Regions from separate parts of the Hymenobacter arcticus genome, predicted to be linked through region 3. Evidence: riboswitches for the same ligand, from Rfam matches in the RefSeq annotation. Region 3 holds a riboswitch; each other region holds the start of a gene.
The links. Region 3 has a riboswitch for cobalamin ahead of ACYVGC_RS15525 (acyl-CoA thioesterase). Riboswitches for the same ligand answer to the same signal wherever they lie in the genome.

Region 1 (7,289 bases), on a different contig from region 3:
ACCCATTTACTGTCCCTAGCCTAATGCGTCGAGCGAGAGGCGGTCGGGGTGGAGCAGGCGGCGAAACTCGCTTACCGAGCGGCCCGTCACCTGCCGAAACTGGTTGCTCAGGTGCTGCCCCGAGCTGTAGCGCAGCTGGTCGGCAATCTGCACCAGCGTCATTTCGCCGTAGCTGAGCAGCTCCTTCACCTGCTCTATCTTCATGCGAATGAGGTACTTCTCAATGGTAAGGTTGGCGGTGCGCGAAAACACCTTGCTCAGGTGCGAGTAGGTAGTGGCAAAGCGGTCGGCCAGAAACGCCGACGTAGTGAGTGGCGCCTGCGCGGTGCGCAGGTGCTCCAAATAATCTTGCAGCACCGCCTTGATTTGCTCGGTCAGCTGCTCGGCGCGGTCGAGCAGCACGTCGAAGCCGGCTTCGCGCAGCAGCGGGGCCACCACGCGGGGGTCAACGGGCGTGCTGGCGGCGAGCTGAGCGCGGCCGAGCGTGACGTTGGTGGGCTCGTAGCCGGCCTTCACCAGCAAGTTCTGAACCGCCTCGACGCAACGTGGGCAAACCATGTTTTTGATGTGCAAGAGATTGGTTTTCACGGATAGAATTAAGTTAAAGTGGACGAACGACGGGCGGCGGGCGGGCGGCTGGCCGGCGGGGCAGCGCGCCGCGCCGGGGCCGGCGTGGCACCGCCCGACCAGCTTTTGCCGAACCAATGGGCGGTTGCCCACCCAATAAACGGAATTACCACCTGAAAAGTAACAGTTAGCAGGCAAAATCCCACGAAAAAAGCTGCACTGAACCGGCCCAGAAACCGGTCGCCTATCCCAAACAGGTACAGTATCAGGCTCAGGCTCAGCACGAAACTGACGGCCGCCAGCGTGCCTACCCGCCGCCAGCGGTAGGTGGCCAGGCGGGCGCGCAGGCGCTGAGAAACAGAAGCGGGAGCAGAACGAGCCATGAGGCCACAAATTTACCGCCGCCGCCGCAAAGCTCAATGCCCCGCCCGGCACAGCAACCCGCGCCGGGTTTTTGCGGTACTAGCTACCTGAGTTCGCCATTGCGAACTACCTTGCCCGCCATCCCTCACTGGCCGCCCCGGCGGCTCCCAACCCACCACCCATGACCCGTACCTACCGCCTGCTGGGGCTGCTTGCTACCCTGGCGCTGCCCCTGGCCGCCTGCAACTCCGGCAACAAAGCCGGCGACACCAACGTGGAGCTCGGCTCAACCAAGAAAATGACGTCCAATCAGGAGGCCTCCAATGGCAATGCCAACGGCGACTCACTGGCCGCTGGCATTCCGCGCGACACTGCCCACCGCCCCACCGGCAAGCAAATCTTCAACGCTACCGACCGCGCCGCCGACCGCAACCACGATGGAATCGCAGATTAGCGCAGATTGAGCGGATTTCGCGGATTCGAACGGCGCTGGTGCTGCCTGTTTTTAGCCACTAAAAAGGCCTCCCTTTCACTTTGAAAGGGAGGCCTTTTGGCTAGCCAGGGTTTGTTTTCAGAGCAGTGTAAACCAGTAGATTATAAGGTTGAGCTTTGTTATCGTCTGAATCAGCGAAATCAGCACAATCTGTCTAAATCTGCGATTTAGTAGAATACCACGCTGTTGGGGCTCACCTGCACCGGGGTTTCGTCGATGAGCGTGCCGTTGGGCTGGTAGCGTACTAGTAGGCCGGGCGTGCTGTAGTTGAGGGCATCGGTGCCGTAGAGCTGGCCCGTAACGGGGTCAATATCAAAGCCATAGAAATCGCGCTTGATGAGCGGCGTGGCGGGCAGCGCGGTATCGGTGATGTTCATGCGGTACTCGGCGGCCTTGTAGCTGTAGTAGAGCTGCTGGCCATCGGGGCTGATGCGCAGGCCACTGCCCGAGCCCACGGCGGGCAGGGAGAACACTTGTTGCGTGCTGGTAGCCGGAATGAATTTTTCGAGCGTAGCGGTCTTGCTAACGTAGTCCGTGGAGCAGAGTATCCAGAGCGCGCCGTTTTTGTCGGCCACTACTTCGCTGGCGGGCGAGGGCAGGGCAATGGTGCTCGTGGTACCCGATGCGTCGTTGATAACGGTCAGGAACGAAGAGCCGCTGTTGGGTACGTACAGGTTGCCGTTGACGAGGGTGCCCTTGCCGGGGTTGATGCCCACGGCAATGGTACCCGTTACCTTATTGGTGTTGAGGTCGATAACGCTCACGCGGCCCGGCGTGTACGGCGCGGGGTACGGCCCGCCGAGCCACTCGGTCACGTAGGCCTTGCGCGGGTTGGAGGCCGACTGGGTGAGGTAGCGCGGCTGGTTGAGCCCGTTGATGGTGGCCGTCGACTTGAACTCGGGCAGCGACACGATTTCTACCTTGTTGCTATTGTTGACCACCACGTAGCCGGTGGTGCCCACCACGGTCATGCTCTGGGCCACGCTGCCCAGCACCGCGCCGTTGTTGGCGCTGGCAAAGATGTCGGGAATCAGCGCCTTGGTGTTCTTATCAAACCGGCTCACCGACCCGGTGCCGCTGGTGAAGTTGCCCTCGTTTACCACGAACGCATACTGCCCCGAGCCGCCGGTGGGCGTGGGCTGGTCATTGTTATCGGAGCAGCTGGCCAGGAAGCCAGTGAGCGCCATACTTAGTAGTAGGGGGCGAAAAAGTTTTTTCATGTTCATAAAAAGCCGACGCTTTTGCAGCGCCAAGTGAAAATAAAGAGAGTGGTAAAAACCAGATAAGTAATTGATTGAAAATAAATTAGCTCTAAGTCGCCAACTAGCGTTAAAGCCAGCAGCCAAACAATCAGCGCCAGTCGAGCCGCAGGCTGGCCTGCCACGCCCGCGGCGGAGCCGGCCGGCCGGGGTAGCCCGCGTAATCTTGGTTGAGCAGGTTAGTGAGTCGGAGTGAGGAGGTTAAGTCGCAGCCCGCCAGGTGCCAAGTGTAGCCCAGCGTGGCCCCCGCCACCGCGTAGGCCGGCAAAAATGCCGAGGCGGCGGCATCGGTGTAGCGCCGGCCGGTGGCGCTGGCCTGGGTACTCAGCAGCCAGCCGCCCCACTGCTGGTCGGCCACTACGGTGGCCTGGTGGCGGGGCACAAACATGAGCTGCACGCCCACGGGGTCGTAGTCGGCGGCCGCGCCCAGCACCTTGGTGGTGTGCGTGAGGCTGTAAGCGGCGCGGGCGTGCAGGCGGTAGCGCAGGTAGCGCAGGCGGTAGGCGGCGCTGGTTTCGAGGCCCTGGCTGCGCACCTGGCGCAGGTTGTTGGGGCTCCAGATACCCTGATTATTAGGTATCCACTGCACCCAGTCGTCCACGAGCTGGTGGAAGGCGGTGGCTTCGAACAGCAGGCTGGCCCGCGAGCCGAGGGGGTAGCGCAGCTGCGCGCCCGCCTCATAGCCCCAGCCGGTTTCGGGGCGCAGGTCGGGGTTGCCGCCGGGCCGCCAGTAGCGCTCATTAAGCGTGGGCGCGCGGTAGCTGCGCGAGGCGCTGGCCTTGAGCGTGAGCACCGAGTGGGTTGAGTCAGTGAGGGCGGTTTGGCGGCCTAGCCAGTCCCACTCCACGCCCACGGTGGGCGTGAGTGGGGTCGCCCCGCCGGGCAAAAGCGCCTGGCGCAGGTTGCCCGACAGCCGCAGGCCGGGGCGCGGGTCGTAGCGCAGGAGGGCAAAGGCGGCGGCCCGGTTTTCAGATACGGCGGTGGGGCCGTAGCCATCGATGGCCGCGGCAAAATGCTGGGCCTCAGCGCCCACGCGCAGGCTGCCGCGCTCACCCAGCGCGGCGGTGTGCTCGGCCTGGACCTGGGTGGTGCGCATGCGCGAGCGGCTGATGGCGCCGCCATCCTGGTAGTCGAGCACGTCCTCAAACCACGCCCCGCGCACCGACCACTGCCGCCGGGCCGAAGCCAGGTGCCGGTAGCCCAGCAGCAGGCGGCGGCTCTGGTCAAACTCCCGGGTTTGGGTGGGCGCGGCGTACACGCTGGGCATGATGTCGCGGTCGGTGTCGGTGAGCCAGGCGGTAGCCGTGAGCTCGCCGGCCGCGCCCAGGCGCAGGGCCACGTCCTGGCTCAGGCTCCACTGGTGGTGCAGCACCGCGTTGGTGAGGCGGTAGCGCGCCGTTCCCCGCGCCTCTTGCAGGGTGTAGGGGTAGTCGTTTTGGGCGGTGCGCCAGCTGGCGGTGGTGCGGGCCGCCACGCGGGCCGTAGCCCCGCGCACCGCCAGGCTGCCGCCGCGCAGGCCAAAGCTGCCCGCATCAGCTTGCAGGCTGCCGCGCAGGCCGGGCTGCCAGTCGGTTTCGGTATCGAGCAGCACCACCCCGCCAATGGCCCCGCTGCCGTAGAGCGCCGCCGCCGGCCCCGGCTGCACCGCAATGCTAGTAGCCGCGCCCACCGGCAAAATGGCAAAATCGGCCTCGCCCAGCGATGGAATATTGATATTAAACCCCTGCCACAGCACTGCCGTGTGGCGCGAAGCCGTGCCTCGCAGCGCAATGGAAGCCAGCTGCCCCGGCCCGTAGTTCTTGAAATACAGCGGTGTGCGCTCCTCCAGCAGCTCCACCAGGGTGCCGCCCCGGTATTGCGCCAGGGCCAGCGAATCGAGCACCACCTGCCGGCTGCCCACGGCAAAGCGACTGGGCCGCACGGCCTGCACCCGCACCTCGGCCAGCCGGTGGCGGCGGGTGCTCAGCAGCGTGTCGGGGCGCGGGGCCGGGGTGGTTTGGGCGTGCGCGGTGGGGCCGGCGGCCAGCAGCGCCGCCAAGAGGGCGCTGGGTAGCCGCCAGCCGCGGGGGCTGGGAAAAGGAGCGTTGGAAAGGAGCGAAATCAACACGAACTAAATTTTCAAGCGAAAATTCAGCTCAAAACCTTCACGAAGCTTACCGGCCGAAGCCAGAAAACACGCTGGGGCTGAGGCTGAAAGCAGCTGCCGGGTAGCGGTTCGGGTGAACCGGGTGGGGCGGGTGCTCTCATTCTCCGCTCGTCCTCCGCGAGCGCTGAACCTGGTAATGCCCTGGCAGGTCTCCTGGCTTGCGCTGCCGGGTGGGCGGCCTTCCCACTAGCCTGATTATCAGCTGATAACCAAGGCCGGCAGTGGCTTGGGGTGCCCACCCCGATGTAGCGCGTACAGTTGCGGGGACAGCTCCGGCCTTGAACCGGATTCCCTTTTCAACCTCGCTCCGTGGGTAGGAGTCTGGTCACCGTGGCAAGGGCAAAGGTACAATACTTTGCGGGCACGCGTGTGGCCCCTGCCAGACGCATCAAAACCGTCTGCCATGGCGAGCGTAACGAAGTGGAGCGCGGCAATCGCCCCAGAACGAAGTACACCTAAGTCGTTCAGGTGCGATTGCCGCGCTCCACTTCGTTACGCTCGCCATGACAGTTATTTCAGACAAAAACGTGCTCCCCCTGGCCTTCTTCCAGCGCTCCGATGTACTCACCATTGCCCGCGAACTGCTGGGTAAGGTGGTATGTACCGAAATCGATGGCGAGCTGACCACCGGCCGCATCGTCGAAACGGAGGCCTACCGGCACGAGGGCGACCCCAGCATTACGCTGCATTTGCAGCGCAAGGCCCGGCAGGCGCAGGCCCTGTACCAGCCCGGCGGCCACGCCTACCTCTACACCGTGTACCGGGTGCACACCCTATTCAACCTCACTGCGAATGATGCGGCGCACCCCGATGCGGTGCTTATTCGGGCCATAGAACCACTTGAGGGACAAGAGATTATGCTGCGCCGCCGCGGCCTGCCCAAGCTGGCCCGCAACCTCACCGCCGGCCCCGGCGTGCTCAGCCAGGCGCTAGGCCTCACGCCGGCCCTCAACGGCGAGTTGCTCAGCGGCCCCCGCATCTGGATAGAAGATGCCGGCGAAGTACTTGCTGATGAGCAGGTTATCGCCAGCTCGCGCGTAGGGCTGGAGTACGCTGGCGATGAAGCCGTGGCCCTGCCCTGGCGCTTTCGGGTGAAAGACAGCAAGTGGACGAGTCCAGCCAAGTGACTTTCATTTAATAGTTATCAATTAACATTTAATAGTGCTTCTTAACACACTAGGCGAGTGGAAAAGCTGTTAAATGTTAATTGATAACTGTTAAATGACAAGGTGGTGGCGCTCGTCCTTCACGGCGTTGTGGATATCCCACACGATTTCCTGCTCGAAGGGGTGGCGGCGCACGGGGCACTCGGGCATGTGGCACAGCGAGCAGGCGGCAAACGAGCAGGGGTCGGCGTGCACAAACATCTCGATTTCGACGGCGGCGAAGCGGGCCCGAATCAGCTCCTCAATCTCGTGCAGCTCGGTGTGCACCTTCTCCAGCGAGAAATAATAGGGCATCTGCATGTGGCAGTCGATGTGCAGGTTGGCGCCGTAGCGCTGCACGCGCAGGTTGTGCACGTCAATCCAGGCGGGGCGGCGCAGGCGCTGTAGCTCGGCAATGACTTCGGCCACGGTACTGATGTCGCTCTCGTCCATGAGGCCGCCCACGGCGCTGCGCAGCATCTTGTAGCCGTTGTAGAGGATGAAGCCGCCCAGCGCCAGCGCCGCGCCCGCATCAAACTGAATAATGCCCGTGAAGTGCACCAGCACCAGCGCCGCCGACGACACAATGCTCGTGAGCGCGTCGATGTAGAGGTGCTGCCCATCGCCCACCAGCGCCACCGACTGCACCCGCCGCCCGGCGCGAATCAGCCACATGCCCAGGCCAAAATTGACCACTGCTGTGCTGGCCAGCAGCGCCACGCCCCAGTCGGGCTGCGCCACCGGGTGCGGGTGCAGAAAGCCCAGCGTGGCGCTGTAAAGGATGAAAACGCCCGCAATAAAGATGAGCGCGCCCTCGAAGCCGATGCTCAAATATTCGACCTTGCCGTGGCCGTAGGGGTGGTTTTCGTCCTTGGGCAAGTCGGCCAGGTAGAGGCTATACAGCGCAAAGCCGCTGGTAAACACGTTGATAATGCTCTCCAGCGCATCCGTAAGCACCACCTGCGAGTGGGTAAGGCGGTAGGCGTAGAACTTGGTGAGTACCAAGACGATGCTCACCGCAAGCGAGAGCAGGCCCAGGCGGCGCTTGAGGCCAGGCGAAGCAGACATAGAAAGGCAGATAGGGCCCACAAAGGTCGGCACGGCTGCGCGGAGTTTCGGGGGTGTGCGGCAAGCTTTAGCTTGCCGTAACCACACCCGGCAAGCTAAAGCTTACCGCACACCCCCGAAACTTTCTCGCCCCAAAACCAGTATTTAGGCTGGCTTAAAAATATTTTTAGGTTAGCCTAAAAATAGCGACTATCTTTGTTTTAGTTCTTGATTACCTACGCTTTGCTACCAACTGTTATCCCCCCTGA
Region 2 (7,289 bases), on a different contig from region 3:
GTGCCCGCAAAGGCTAGGCTGGCCGTTTTCACAAACGACAGCCGGGGGAAGAAAATACTGCCCCACAGCGCCAGCCCGTGCAGCACCAGCAGCAGCCCCAGGCCCGGCACACCGTTCTTGGTGAGCAGGCTCAGCAGCGGGCCGGGCTGCGGGCTCACAAAGCGCATCACCAGCCAGTCGGCCAGGTAAAAGCTGGTCACAAAAACCGCCAGAAATACCGGCAGCGACACCAGCCAGGCCAGCAGGTACTTTTCGAGCTGCGAGGCGGGCAGCGTGAGCGCCAGCGCCGCCTGCCGCCCCTCGCCAAACTGCCCAAAGGCCAGGCTGGCAAAAAAACTGCCCGCGCCCAGCAGCAGCAGCGCAAACAGTGCCGCCTGCCCTGACTCGCTCAGCGGCTGGCGCTGCGCGTAGGTGACGAGGGCCAGCAGCAGCAATTGCCCGCCCAGCAGCACGGCCGCGCCCAGCGCGTAGGTTTTGCCATATTCGGCGCTGTGCTTGCGCACCAGCCGCCCAAACCGCTGTAAGTTAACGTACTGATTCATATTGGCTATTGCGTTTAGTGAGGTAGGTGGCCACGCCCGACTCGGGGCCGGTGAGGGCATTGAAAAGCAGCTCCAAATCGACCTTGCCGAAGGCCCCGCCGTGGTTGGGCCGAATGACCTGCTGCCCGCGCACCGAGGGCGCGGCGTAGAGCGCCTCGGGCACGGCCGCGCCCACCGGCGCGGTGCCAAAGCTGAGCTGCTCGGCCAGGTCGTCGAGGCTGGCATTGAGCACAATGCGGCGCTGGTGCAGCACCAGCACGGTATCAATCAGGCTATCGAGGTCGCGCACCTGGTGGGTCGAAATGATGACGCAGCGCTCCTCCCCCAGCGCGCCGGCCACCAGCTTGCGAAACTGCGCCTTGCTGGGAATATCGAGGCCGTTGGTGGGCTCGTCGAGCACCAGCAGGCCGGTATTGGTGGCCAGGGCAAAGGCGATGAGCGCCTTTTTTTGCTGGCCGTAGGAGAGCGCCGTGAGCCGGGCCAGCGCGGGCACGTCCAGCTCACGCAAGTACTCGTGGAAGGCTACCGCATCAAAGCGCGGGTAAAAAACGCCGGTACTGGCCGCCAGCTGGGTAGCCGATACGGGTGGCGCCTGCACATCTTCGGGCAAGAAGAACAAGTTCTCCAGCGTGGCGGGGCGGCGGCGGGCGGCGGCGTGGCCGTCTACCTCACAGGTGCCGCTGAGCGGAAAGGCCAGCCCCACCAGGTTTTTGAGCAGCGTGGATTTGCCCGCGCCATTCTTGCCCAGCAGGCCGTAGATGTGGCCCCGGCGCAAGTCCAGGTTCAGGTTTTCCAGTTGAAGTACTCGGCGCGAGTACCCAAAATGCAGGTTACGGATGCGAACCATGAGTGAAGTGCTTTAGTGTATTACTTAACTAGTACACCACAAATGTAGGTGACTTTTACTTCCGCGGTGCTGGGGCTACAAAAAACCGCTCATTTTTTAGGGGCAGGCATTGCCAGGCGAAGCGGAAGCTGCCCACTGTTTGTTCATAAACCCTTCATAAACAAAGAAAAGCGATAGTTATTTCGCCAGGTAGGCCCCGATTTTCGTATGACTGGCTACCCCATTCTTCCTCCTGCCGCGGCCAGCTTTTGGGGCTCGGCTCGGCTTATTTCCCACGCATTTCCACGTATGGCAGCGCCGCAATTTCTCTTCGCCACGGGCATCGAAAACAGTTATCCCACCATCCAAAACGGCCGCGTGCGCCAGGATGAGATGGAAAAATGCGGCCACTACAAGTTCTGGCAGAAGGACTTTGACCTGGTGCAGGAGCTGGGCATTGAGGTGCTGCGCTACGGGCCGCCCATCCACACCACCTGGACGGGGCCGGGCCAGTACAACTGGGACTTTGCCGATGCTACGTTCAACGACTTGCTGCGGCGCAACATCATCCCCATCGTGGACCTGTGTCACTTTGGGGTGCCCGACTGGCTAGGCAACTTCCAGAACCCCGATTTTCCGCAGCTTTTTGCGCAGTATGCGGGCGATTTTGCCCGCCGCTTTCCGTGGGTGCAGCTCTACACGCCCGTGAATGAGATGTACATCTGCGCCGAGTTTTCGGCCCTCTACGGCTGGTGGAACGAGCAACTAGCTAGCGACCAGGCTTTTGTAACGGCTCTTAAGTACATTGTGAAGGCCAACGTGCTGGCCATGCACGCTATTTTGGCGGTGCGGCCCGATGCTCTGTTCATCCAGAGCGAGTCGAGCGAGTACTTCCACGCCTCCAACCCCCAGGCCATCAAGCCCGCCGAGTTGCTGAATGCCAAGCGGTTTCTGTCGCTGGACCTGAACTACGGCCGCCGCGTGGACTCCGATATGTATGAGTACCTACTCGATAACGGCATGACGCGGGCCGAGTACCATTACTTCTTGGACAATGACCTGCGCCACCAGTGCATCATGGGCAACGACTACTACCGCACCAACGAGCACCGCGTGCGACCCGACGGCAGCACCACGGCTTCGGGCGAAGTATTTGGCTACCACGTTATTACCACCCAGTACCACGACCGCTACCAGCTGCCCGTGATGCACACCGAAACCAACCTCTGGCAGGGCCCCAACGGCGACGAAGCCGTGAACTGGCTCTGGAAAGAGTGGGCCAACGTGCTGCGCGTGCGCAACGACGGCGTGCCTATCCTGGGCTTTACCTGGTATTCGCTCACCGACCAAGTGGATTGGGACACCGCCCTACGCGAAAACAACGGCAACCTCAACCCCTTGGGCCTCTACGACTTAAATCGTAATATCCGTCCCGTGGGCGAGGCCTATAAAAAGCTCATCAGCCAGTGGAAGCAGGTGCTGCCCACCCAAACGGCCTGCCTGCAAGTGCCCCTCATCATGCCCCAGGAAAGCAACGCCGCCTGGGCCCGGCAGCAAAAAGAGGCCAGCCAGCAGGCCCAGGCCCAGCCCTCTACCACCACCGCCAACGCGCCGCTGCAAGCCAACCATTAAGTAAGGAGGTAGCGTGGACTCTGCGAGTCCGCGCGTTGCGCCACTTGCCAATCTCTTACCCTAACGTTCCCACGCGCGGACTCGCAGAGTCCACGCTACACCGCTCTACATCATGCGTTTCCAGGATAAAGTAGTCATAATTACGGGTGGGGCCAGCGGCATCGGCCTGGCCATTGCCAAGCGCCTGGCTTCGGAAGGCGCCCGCCTCGTGCTGGCCGATATCAACCAGGCCAACCTCGACCAGGCCGCCCCCGTGCTGAAAGATGCCGGCGCGCCCGACGTGCTCACCAGCCTCTGCAACGTAGCCCAGGAAGACCAGGTAATTGCTACCGTGGCCGCCACGCTCACCAAGTTTGGCCGCCTCGACGTGGTGGTGAATAACGCGGGCCTCATGCATTTTAAGCCCCTCGAAGAACTCACCGGCGACGACTGGCTGCGTGTGCTGGGCGTGGACTTGCTGGGCGCGTTTTACTTCACCAAGCAGGCGTTTTTGCACATGAAGCCGGGCGGCAACATCGTGAACGTAGCCAGCATCCACGCCGTGGCCACCGAGGCGCTGGTGGCCCCCTACGCCGCCGCCAAGGCCGCCGTACTGTCGCTCACCCGCTCATCGGTGATTGAGGGCAAGCCCAAAGGCCTGCGTACCAACGTAGTGCTGCCGGGGGCCATCGACACGCCCATGCTCTGGAACAACCCCAACGTGAAGTCGGGCGTCGAAAAAATCAACCCCAGCGACGTGGGCAAGCCCGAAGACGTGGCCGCCGCCGTGGCCTACCTCGCCTCCGACGATGCCGCCTTTGTGCAGGGCGCCGAGATGCGCGTGGATGGCGGGCGCCTCGACCACTTGTAGGCCGCGGGGCCGAACGGTGGCGCGGGCAGCCCTGGGGCCAAGGGGCCAGCCACTGGCGGGCAGTGCTACCTTTGCAACCGAGCAAGGGTAGTCGCTTCCGCGGTGCGGGGCGGCTTTAAAAGGGAATTCGGTGCGAAACCGAGACAGTCGCCGCTGCTGTGACCCCAGTTGCCAACCGGCCGATACGTGGCGCCACTGTTCTTGCGGGAATGGGAAGGCCATCGGCCGGGGGGAAGTCAGAAGACCTGCCGTTGCCTCCTTCACCCACCGCTTTCGGTAGAAAAGCGCGCCGTACCATGCCCCACTCCTCGCCTACCCCCGGCCGCGCCGGGGGCCTAGCTTCCCCTTTTTTTACCTGGCGAACTAGTTGTTTACTAGCTACTTTGCTAACGAGCCACCTGGTTGGGCTGGGGCAAGTGCGGCCCGCCCGGGCGGGCACGGCGGTGCCAGTAGCTCGCCCCGCCGTGCCCGCCCGCCCGGCCCCGGCGCCCGGGCGCACCTCGGTGCAATACGCCAAGGGCTTTCGCCTGGCGTACGCGGGTAACTACAAGGTAATCACCATTCAAATCCCCACCGAGCCGGCGGCCACGGCCAGGCGCTACCTGCTGGTGCCGCGCGGGGCCGCGCGCCCGGCCGGCTACCCCGATGCGCAGGTTATCGAAACGCCGATTCGCAGCCTCGTAGGCTTGTCGTCGATGCACGTGGCGCTGGCCGATTTTCTGGGGGCCGCCGATGTGCTGGTGGGCGTGGGCAGCTTGCAGTACGTGTCGGCGGCGCGGGTGCGGCAGCGCATTGCCACCGGCCAGCTCTACGAGGTAGGCCAGGGCAAGGAGCTGAACAACGAGCTGCTGGTGGCCCACCACCCCGACCTGGTAATGACCACCGGCTGGCCCGGCGAGCGCGCCGACCAATTTCAAACCCTGCACGCGGCGGGTATCCCGGTCATTATCAATTCGGAGTGGGTCGAGACCACGCCCCTGGCCCGCGCCGAGTGGGTGAAAGTGCTGGCCGCCCTGCTCAACAAGGAAGTCGTGGTCAACCAAAAGTTCGACGCCGTGGCCCGCGAGTACCAGCGCCTGGCCGCGCTGGGCAAGCAGGCCACCCGGCAACCCAGCGTAGTGGTCGGCCTGCCCTTTAAAGACGTGTGGTACGTGCCCGATGCGGATAGCTACATGGCCCAGTTTCTGCGCGACGCGGGTGCCACCTACCACTGGGACCGCACCAAGGCCCCCGGTGGCAGCGTAGCCTTGTCGTTTGAGGCAGTAGCCCCGGTGGCGCTGGCGGCCGACTACTGGCTGCACATTGGCACGCTTACCTCCAAAGCCGGCCTGCTGGCGCAGGATGCCCGCTACGCCGCTTTCGCCCCCGTCCGGAACAACCGGATTTTCAATAACACCCTGCGTACCAACGCCCAGGGCTCCAACGACTACTGGGAATCGGGGGCCATGCACCCCGACCTGCTACTGGCCGACCTGCTCCACATTCTACACCCCGAGCTGCTGCCCACCTGGACGCTCCGCTATTACCAACCACTGCGATGAGCCAGCCCTCGCTTGCACCGGGCCCCGCTGCGCGGCCCGGCCCCCGGCTGGTGCAGGGGCTCCTGCTGCTGGTTGTGCTGGTTGTGGTGGCCTTCGTGCTCGATGTGGCGCTGGGGCCGGTGCGCATTCCGGTGGGCACGGTGGCGCGCCACCTGCTGGGCTACGGTCCGGCGGCCGACACGGCCACGGCTTTCATTGTGCATCAAATCAGGCTGCCCAAAGCACTTACGGCGCTAGCCGTAGGTAGTGGTCTGGCCGTGAGCGGCTTGCAGATGCAGACGCTCTTCCGCAACCCGCTGGCCGGGCCGTCGGCGCTGGGCCTCACGGCGGGCGCGGGGCTGGGCGTGGCCCTGGTAATGCTCACGGGCGGCGGCGTGACGAGTGCCCTGGCCGTGCGGCAGCTGGGGCTGGCCGGCAGCTGGGCGCTGGTGCTGGCGGCCACGGCCGGCGCGGCCCTGGTAATGTCCCTGGTGCTAACCCTGGCGGCGCGGGTGTGCGACAATGTGGTGCTGCTCATTGTGGGCCTGATGGTGGCCAGCGTGACCGGGGCCATCGTCAGCCTATGGCAGTATTTCAGCGCCCCCGAGCAAATTCAGGAGTATTTACTCTGGACGTTTGGGGCGCTGGGCGGCGTCACGGGGCCGCACCTGACGGTGCTAGCCACGGTGGTTGGGGCCGGCTTGGTACTAGCCATGGCCTCGGCCAAGCCGCTGAATGCCTTGCTGCTGGGCGAAAACTACGCCCGCAGCCTGGGCTTGCGCGTGCGCCGCTCGCGCACGCTTATTATTCTGAGCACAAGCTTATTAGCGGGTAGCATCACGGCTTTTTGCGGGCCCATTGGGTTTGTGGGTATCGCTGTGCCCCACCTCACCCGCGCCCTGCTGGGTACCGCCGACCATCGCTTGCTGCTGCCCGGGGCCTGCCTGCTGGGCGCGGCCCTGGTGCTGGCCTGCGACTGCCTAGCCCAGCTGCCCGGCAGCCAGATAACGCTGCCCATCAACGTAGTAACCTCGCTGCTGGGCGCGCCCGTGGTACTGTGGGTGGTGCTGCGCCGCCCCATTCGGTCTGCCGCATGAGCGCCACCCCACTCCCCGCCGCCCCTACCCCGGTAGTAACTGCCGACGCCCTGACAATAGGCTACGCCGGGCGCAAAGGTGCACCCCGGCTGGTGGCGGGCCCCTTGCATCTCACCCTGTGGCCCGGCGAGCTGGTGTGCCTGCTGGGGCCCAACGGAGCCGGCAAATCGACGCTGCTTCGCACGCTGGCCGGGGTGCAGGCCCCGCTGGGCGGCCGCCTCACCGTGGGCGGCCGGCCCCTGGCCAGCCTCAGCCCCGAGGCCCGCGCCCGCCAGCTCAGCATCGTCCTTACCGAACGCATTGACGCTGGGTATCTTACCGGGCAGGAACTGGTGAACCTAGGCCGCCACCCCCACACCGGCTGGCTGGGCGGCCTCTCGGCGCACGACCATGCGCAGGTGCGCGCCGCGCTGGCGGCCACTGGCACCACGCAGTTTGCCCACCGCCCGGTGGGTGAGCTGAGCGACGGCGAGCGCCAAAAAGTGATGCTGGCCCGCGCGCTGGCCCAGGACACGCCCCTGATTCTGCTCGACGAGCCCACCGCCCACCTCGACCTCCCCAACCGCGTGGCGCTGCTGCGCCTGCTGCACCTGCTGGCCCGCACCCTGGGCAAGGCCATCCTGCTCTCCACCCACGAGCTGGACCTGGCCCTGCAGGCCGCCGACCGGGTGTGGCTGCTGCCCGCCACCGGCGAGCTGCTGGCTGGCCCACCCGAAGACTTGGTGCTCAACGGAGCGTTTGCGGCCGCGTTTCAGCGCGAGGGGCTGGCTTTTGACCCCGCTACCGGCACCTTTGAGCTGCACGCGCCCACGGGCCCGGCCG
Region 3 (7,289 bases):
CCAAGCGCTGGCGCTGGACCTCCCTCATCACCGACAACGGCCAGCTGCCCGACGGCACCCACTACTTCGTGGACGAAGGCCAGGTAGTGCCCGCCCCGCTACGGCAGTGGCGGCACCGCCACCTCATTCAGCCCGCCCCCGGCGGCGGCAGCCTCATCGTGGAGGATATCACCTTCAGCACCGGCCGCCGCTGGCTCGACTTCCTGATTTATCCCGCCATGTGGGCGCAGTTCCGGCTACGCGGGCCGGTGTATAGGAGGTGGTTTAAGTAGCACCCGCAAGCTTGTCATTGCGAGGAGGAACGACGAAGCAATCGCATTCGAACGACACCCGAGCAGCCCGTTCTGGTGCGATTGCTTCGCAGGCTCGCCATGACAGACGACCTTTGTACTAATTAGCAACACTCAAGTACCAAGCTCATGCCCGCCACCATCGTCCTCAAAAACGGAAAAGACCACTCCCTGCGCCGCCGCCACCCCTGGGTATTTTCGGGGGCCATTGCCCGCGCCCTGGGCGAGCCGGCCGAGGGCGCGGCCGTGCGCGTAGAGACCCAGGCGGGTGAATTACTGGGCGTGGGCCACTACTCGGGCAGCGGCTCCATCGCGGTGCGCATGCTGGATTTTGGGCCGGAAGCGGAAATGCCAACCGCTGATTTCTGGGTGAAGCGCCTGGCCAATGCCTACGCGCTGCGCCAGCGCCTAGCCCTCACGGGCACGGCCGATACCAACGTTTTCCGGCTGGTGCACGCCGAGGGCGACGGCCTACCGGGCCTCATCATCGACGTGTATGGCGACGTGGCCGTGGTGCAGGCGCACAGCGTGGGCATGTACCGCGCCCGCCCCGAAATAGCTGATGCCCTGCAAGTTGTGTTTGGCGACAAGCTGCGCGCCATCTACGACAAGAGCGCCGAAACCACGCCCGGCCACGCCGTAGGCGACAACAAGAATGGCTACCTCTTCGGTGAAAGCACCGGCCAAGAGCACTTGGTGCACGAAAACGGCCACCAGTTTGCCGTGGACTGGGAAACGGGCCAGAAAACCGGTTTCTTCATCGACCAGCGCGACAACCGCGCCCTGCTGGCCCGCTACTCGCCCGGTCGCCGCGTGCTCAATACGTTTTGCTACACCGGCGGCTTCTCGGTGTACGCCCTCGAAGCCGGCGCCGAGTTGGTGCACTCCGTCGATAGCAGTAAGAAAGCTATTGCTTTAACTGAGCGCAATGCCGAGCTTTCGCACCACGCTGACCGCCACGCCGCCTACCCCGACGACGTGCTCACCTTCCTCAAAAGCCACTCGGCCGAGTACGACCTGCTGGTGCTCGACCCGCCCGCGTTTGCTAAGCACCTCAGCGCCCGCCACGCCGCCCTCATGGGCTACAAGCGCCTCAACGCGGCCGGCATTGCCCACCTCGCACCGGGCGGTCTGCTGTTCACGTTCTCGTGCTCGCAAGTAGTTAGCCCTGAGTTGTTTGAGGGCGCCGTACTGGCCGCCGCTATTGAGGCTGGCCGGCCGGCGCGCATCCTGCACCGCCTCACCCAGCCCGCCGACCACCCGGTAAGCCTCTTTCACCCCGAGGGCGCGTACTTGAAGGGCCTGGTGCTGGCTGTGGAGTAACTCGCAGAAAATCAGAACGTCATGCTGAACGCAGTGAAGCACCTCGCTCGCGCCGCTGGATTAATAACTCTAGCGGCGTAAGCGAGGTGCTTCACTGCGTTCAGCATGACGTTTTTTTTACCCACACTTTACACTGTCGCTTCCACCGGCCTAAGTGGCGTGGGGCGGCGCTGGTCGTCCACGGCCACGAACGTGAACGAGCCAGTCACGGCTAGCAGCCGACCCTCCGCGTACATCTGCTCTACAAATAGCTCGACGCGCACTTGCAGGCTAGTACGGCCCACATGCACCACATTACCAATGAGTTCGACCAGCGTGCCGCCGGGGATGGGGTGCGTAAAATCCACTTTATCGGAGGATACCGTCACCATTTTGAGGCGCGAAAAGCGGGTAGCCGTGATGAAGGCCACCTCGTCCATCAGCATGAGCGTGGCCCCGCCGAAGAGCGTGTCGTAGTGGTTAGTCGTGTTCGGAAATACGGCTTTGAAGATGCGCGTTTCGGCGCGGGCAATCTGGTCGGCGAGGGCTATCATAGGGCTGAAAAGAAAAAATGACGCGTCCACGGCGCTCGTTTTTTCATCTTCTCCCAACTTGCTAAAGCACTCATTCAGACCCAGCTACGCCCGCCCCGGCCACCGCACACGCAATAGCCGGGCCGCCAGCGTGCCAAACCTGATGCGGAGCCCCAAAGCGCGGAGGAAGCATCAAATGGCGGCCGGCAGGTCTCCTGACTTTGTACCATGCCACCCCCTCCTTCTCGGCCGAAGCCAATGGAAACTTGCGGGGTGGCACTGGGTGGGTACTTACAGTAGCGCGTCTGTGCGGGAGTTTCACCCGCTTCCCTTTTCATTCCGATGGCCCAGGCGGGCAGTCGAAAACCGGCCGCTGGTTGATTTATAAAAAATCGAAGCAGCAGTAAACCGCCGCGAAGGTAGCGCGTATTTTCGGCGGGCCGAGGCAAACTTATCACCCCGGACTAGCGGTTAGCAGCGTAGTGTTTACGAAAAAGAAACTTTCGCCCACCCGTCAGCCCGTGGCCATTATTGGGGCGGGCGTGGCGGGGCTGGCCGCCGCGGCGCGGCTAGCGGTGGCCGGGCACCCGGTCACGGTATTTGAGGCCAGCAGTTCGTTTGGGGGCAAAATGCACCAGTTTGAACTGCCCGGCGGCTACCGCTTCGACGCGGGGCCGTCGCTGTTCACGCTGCCGCAGCTGGTGGACGATGTCTTCCGGCTGGCCCACTGCGACCCGGCCGACTACTTCCGCTACGAGCGCCTCGACCCCATCACCAACTACTTCTTTGCCGACGGCACGCGCCTCACCGCCTGGGCCGACGCGGCGAAGTTTGCCGCCGAGGTCGAGCAAAAGCTGGGTACACCGGCCGCCGCCGTGGCGCAGTTTCTGGCCCGTAGCGGCCGGGCCTACAATGCCACGGCGGGCACCTTTTTGCACAAGTCGCTGCATAAAGCGGGCACCTACCTCAGCTCCGAAACGCTGAAGGCCGTGGCCGCCCTGCCCAGCCTGGGCCTCACCGGCACCATGCACGCCCGCCACGAAAAGGCCTTTGGTCAGGACGCGCGCTTAGTGCAACTCTTTGACCGTTACGCTACTTACAATGGCTCCGACCCCTACCAGGCCCCGGCCACGCTTTCGCTCATTCCGCACCTGGAGCACGGCATTGGCGCGTTTTACCCCGAGGGTGGCATCTACGCCATTGCCAGCAGCCTGCACCGGCTGGCCGAGGAGTTTGGGGTGAAATTTCGGTTCAACGAGCCGGTGCGCGAGATTCTCACGGCCGGCCCCCTCATCACCGGCCTGCGCACCGACCTCGATATTTACGACTTCACGCAGGTGGTCAGCAACATGGACGTGGTGCCCACCTACCGCCGCCTGCTACCCAGCCAGCCAGCCCCCGAGCGCACCCTGAGCCAGCCGCGCTCATCGTCGGCACTCATTTTTTACTGGGGCATAGCCCGCGAATTTGCAGAGCTAGACCTGCACAATATCTTCTTCTCGGCCGATTATAAGGCCGAGTTCGACGCCATTTTTCAGGAGAAAACCGTGGCTGATGACGTGACCATCTACGTCAACATCACCTCCAAAAAAACGCCCGCCGACGCCCCCGCCGGCCACGAAAACTGGTTTGTGATGGTGAACGTGCCCCACGACGAGGGCCAGGACTGGGTGGCCCTCGCCGCCCACACCCGCCGCGTGGTACTGGCCAAGCTCAGCCGCACGCTGGGCACTGACCTAGAGCCACTTATCAAGGCCGAAAAAGTGTGGACGCCGCCCGGTATCGCAGCCGATACGTCGTCGTTTGGCGGTGCGCTCTATGGCAGCTCCAGCAACAATGCGCTGGCGGCTTTTTTGCGGCACCCCAACTTTTCGGGCCGGCTGCCGGGGCTGTACTTTTGCGGCGGCTCGGTGCACCCGGGCGGCGGCATTCCGCTGTGCTTACTTTCGGCCAAAATAGTAGCTGAGCTAATTTCCAATTAAAAATTATGAATTAAGAATTAAAAATTCTATGCCATTTGGCCTACCAAATTTTTAATTTTTAATTCATAATTTTTAATTCTCTTCAAAATGGAGTTTTCAAATTCACCCGCGTCTCCGGCCGCTTCTACCCTGCGGCTGCGCCTGGCGCAGGGGTTGGTTTTGCTGTTTCACGTCACGGGCTTCGTGGGGCTGGCCTTCAGCCAGGACAAGTCCTTTTACCTGAAGTATACGCCGCTGACGCTGCTACTCACGGCGGGGCTGCTGCTGGCTTTTCAGCCCGAGCGCAACCTATCGTTCTGGCTGCTCACGGTGCAGGTGTTTTTACTGGGCATGGTGGCCGAGGTAGTGGGCACCAACACGGGCATCCTGTTTGGGCACTACACTTACGGGGCCACGCTGGGGCCGCAGTATATGGGCGCGCCCTGGCTCATTGGCCTCAACTGGGTGGTAGTCACGTATTTGGCAGGTATCTTGGCAGCTTACCTCCCGGCCTCGCGGGTGGTGCGTGTGCTGGTGGGGGCCGCCCTCATGGTGGGCTTCGACCTATGCATGGAGCCCGTGGCCGGCCGCTACGATTTCTGGCACTGGACCGGCGAGTTGATACCGCTCAGCAACTTCCGCGACTGGCTACTACTAGCTCTGCTACTGCAAGTGCTCTTCGTGCGCACGCCCTTCCCCAAGCGCAACCCCTTGGTGCCGCTGGTGTACCTGGTGCAACTACTCTTCTTTTTTGGCCTGAGCCTGCTAGCTCCCTGAGCTAAAAAGCGAAATTTTCTACCTCGTTTTATTGTTGAGTGATTCGACGGATAACCGGACGCTGGCGTAGTCAGCGGTTGGTTTTTACCCCTTTGCTTCACCGCTTTTACAACGCCCCGTCACTGGCCTCTGAGGCTGGCTGGCGGGGCGGCTTTATATGAAGAACATTGTTTTTTTTGGCGACAGCCTCACGGCGGGCTACAGCCTGCCGGCTGCCGATAGCTTTCCGGCCCGCATCCAGGAAAAGCTCGACGCAGCCCACCTACCCTACCGCGCCCTCAACTACGGCGTGAGCGGCGAAACCAGCGCTGGCGGCCGTCAGCGCCTGGCCTCCGTGCTGGCCCGGCAGGCTCCCGACGTATTTGTACTGGCCCTGGGGGCCAACGATGGCCTACGCGGCCTGCCAGTGCGCGAAACGGTGGCCAACCTGCGCGCCATCATGGCCGAGGTGCGGCGGCAGTTCCCGGGGGTGCAATTGGTGCTGGCGGGCCTGGAAGTGCCCTTCGACTTGGGGCCGCTGGGCCTGCCCGGCCTCAGCCGCTACGCGAAGGAGTTTGCCGGCCTGTTCCGCAGCCTCGCTACCGCTGAGGGTGCAGTGCTGGTGCCCTCGCTGCTGGCGGGCGTGCTGGGCCAACCGCACCTCAACCTAGCCGACCGCGTGCACCCCAACGCCGCCGGCCAGCGCCTGCTGGCCGCCAATGTGTGGGCGGTGCTTGCGCCTCTGCTGCAAGTAGAAGCATAGTGGTCTGTAAGCAAAAAGCCCCGCTTGCAAATGTTGCAAGCGGGGCTTTTCATGTACCAGAGACGGGACTCGAACCCGTAAGCCACTGAAGGCAAGTGAGTTTAAGTCACTCGTGTATACCATTCCACCACTCCGGCTTACTTCTTTTGCTGGTTTTTGCCCCGGTAGTTTTTAGTCTACGCGTGGCAATTGGGGCAAAGCAACTGCAAGTTACTAATGCGATGGTCATTATTCACGCTATTGCCATGATGAGGCTCCAACGGGATGGGGTGGCCGCGCCATTCTGCCAACCCGCAGTGCTCGCATTTATGCTGTTTCCATCCCTCCTTGAGCAAGCGGCCGCGCAAGCCATGCGTAAAATCATAAGGAGAATTTTCAACCATGATTTTCTCCAGTGTGCCCTTGCCCCCAAATGCTTTGTAGCATGCGCCTTGGTTCCAGGCTACGCCCGTCCAATGACTGGTGTCAAGTTGTAGTTGCCGCACCCTAGCGTGCACCGTTTTATAGTTGCCACCCGCTGGCACCAAGCCAATCCGCTCCAATACCTGCCGCACCGACAGGCTCTCGGCTACTGCCTGCCGAAATTCTTCGTCCGTGCTCAGGCACTTGCGGGTGACAGCCATTGAGGTAGGGGCAAAATAAAAAACGCCACCCTAGGGTGGCGTTTAAAACTTGGAGCGGGAGACGAGGTTCGAACTCGCGACCTCGACCTTGGCAAGGTCGCGCTCTACCAACTGAGCTACTCTCGCTTGAGGTTTCGCTGCTGTTGCGGCGAATGGTGGTACAAAGGTAGACAAAAGTGCCAAACAAGCAAGTGGCAGTGCTTATTATTTCCGCTCCTGATACGTTGTTGCTTCATTTTCAAGGTGAAAAAGATTTGGCACCTTCGCAAATCAAGTGATTATGAAGTTTTTTCCGGCCCATAAAATCCGGGCGTTGGGGTAAGGCCGTAGGTGAGCCAAGTTTAAACCATTTGACCTTTTCCTTGTAGTGGAGGCAAAGATGCCGGTAAGCTAAGTTCAAACCAATTCCCTTTTTTCTTTTATTTTTTCTTTTCACATGAAATTCTCGTTTGCAACCCTCGCCATTGTGGCACTGCTCGGCACGGCCGGCGTTCAATCGGCTTCGGCCCAAAAAGCTAAAACGGTGATGGTAGGTGGTGCCCCAATGTACCCCACGAAAAACATCATCGAAAACGCGGTTAACTCGAAAGACCACACCACGCTGGTAGCCGCCGTGAAGGCCGCTGGCCTTGTGGAGACGCTGTCGGGCCCCGGCCCCTTCACCGTGTTTGCCCCTACCAATGAGGCCTTCAACGCCCTGCCCGCTGGCACGGTAGAAACCTTAGTGAAGCCGGAGAACAAGGAGACGCTCACCAAAATCCTGACCTACCATGTGGTATCGGGCAAAATGACTGCTTCCGACCTGATGAAAGCCATCAAGGCTGGCGGCGGGAAGGCTACCCTCACCACGGTGCAAGGCGAAAAGCTGACGGCCATGATGAAAGGCTCGAAAGGCATTGAGCTGAAGGACGAAAAAGGCGGCGTAGCCATGGTTACGATTGCCGATGTGATACAGAGCAACGGCGTGATTCACGTAATCAATAAAGTGCTGATGCCCTAGTTGGCAACACCAGTCTAAATAGCAAAAAAGCCGGCTATCTCTCAGGAGGTGGCCGGCTTTC

Region 1: linked by a shared signal. The riboswitch ahead of ACYVGC_RS06130 (TonB-dependent receptor) and the one ahead of ACYVGC_RS15525 (acyl-CoA thioesterase) in region 3 are both predicted to bind cobalamin.
Region 2: linked by a shared signal. The riboswitch ahead of ACYVGC_RS06660 (TroA family protein) and the one ahead of ACYVGC_RS15525 (acyl-CoA thioesterase) in region 3 are both predicted to bind cobalamin.

What each region holds. Positions count from the first base shown of each region.
Region 1 is NZ_BAAGXF010000002.1:595,100-602,388, forward strand. Features, by position in the region: gene ACYVGC_RS06110 (helix-turn-helix domain-containing protein) at 16-588, opposite strand; gene ACYVGC_RS06115 (hypothetical protein) at 597-950, opposite strand; gene ACYVGC_RS06120 (hypothetical protein) at 1,112-1,384, shown strand; gene ACYVGC_RS06125 (YncE family protein) at 1,591-2,643, opposite strand; gene ACYVGC_RS06130 (TonB-dependent receptor) at 2,774-4,789, opposite strand; cobalamin riboswitch at 4,955-5,176, opposite strand; gene ACYVGC_RS06135 (DNA-3-methyladenine glycosylase) at 5,332-5,955, shown strand; gene ACYVGC_RS06140 (cation diffusion facilitator family transporter) at 6,046-7,041, opposite strand; gene ACYVGC_RS06145 (Nramp family divalent metal transporter) at 7,252-7,289, shown strand, end outside.
Region 2 is NZ_BAAGXF010000003.1:44,796-52,084, reverse strand. Features, by position in the region: gene ACYVGC_RS06680 (hypothetical protein) at 1-542, opposite strand, end outside; gene ACYVGC_RS06675 (ABC transporter ATP-binding protein) at 526-1,389, opposite strand; gene ACYVGC_RS06670 (glycoside hydrolase family 1 protein) at 1,678-3,000, shown strand; gene ACYVGC_RS06665 (SDR family NAD(P)-dependent oxidoreductase) at 3,113-3,850, shown strand; cobalamin riboswitch at 3,919-4,117, shown strand; gene ACYVGC_RS06660 (TroA family protein) at 4,234-5,391, shown strand; gene ACYVGC_RS06655 (iron chelate uptake ABC transporter family permease subunit) at 5,388-6,467, shown strand; gene ACYVGC_RS06650 (ABC transporter ATP-binding protein) at 6,464-7,289, shown strand, end outside.
Region 3 is NZ_BAAGXF010000009.1:42,539-49,827, reverse strand. Features, by position in the region: gene ACYVGC_RS15535 (SRPBCC family protein) at 1-272, shown strand, start outside; gene ACYVGC_RS15530 (class I SAM-dependent rRNA methyltransferase) at 420-1,613, shown strand; gene ACYVGC_RS15525 (acyl-CoA thioesterase) at 1,742-2,146, opposite strand; cobalamin riboswitch at 2,314-2,511, opposite strand; gene crtD (phytoene desaturase family protein) at 2,608-4,107, shown strand; gene ACYVGC_RS15515 (carotenoid biosynthesis protein) at 4,195-4,863, shown strand; gene ACYVGC_RS15510 (arylesterase) at 5,021-5,605, shown strand; tRNA gene ACYVGC_RS15505 (tRNA-Leu) at 5,660-5,742, opposite strand; gene ACYVGC_RS15500 (HNH endonuclease) at 5,782-6,228, opposite strand; tRNA gene ACYVGC_RS15495 (tRNA-Gly) at 6,279-6,354, opposite strand; gene ACYVGC_RS15490 (fasciclin domain-containing protein) at 6,665-7,228, shown strand.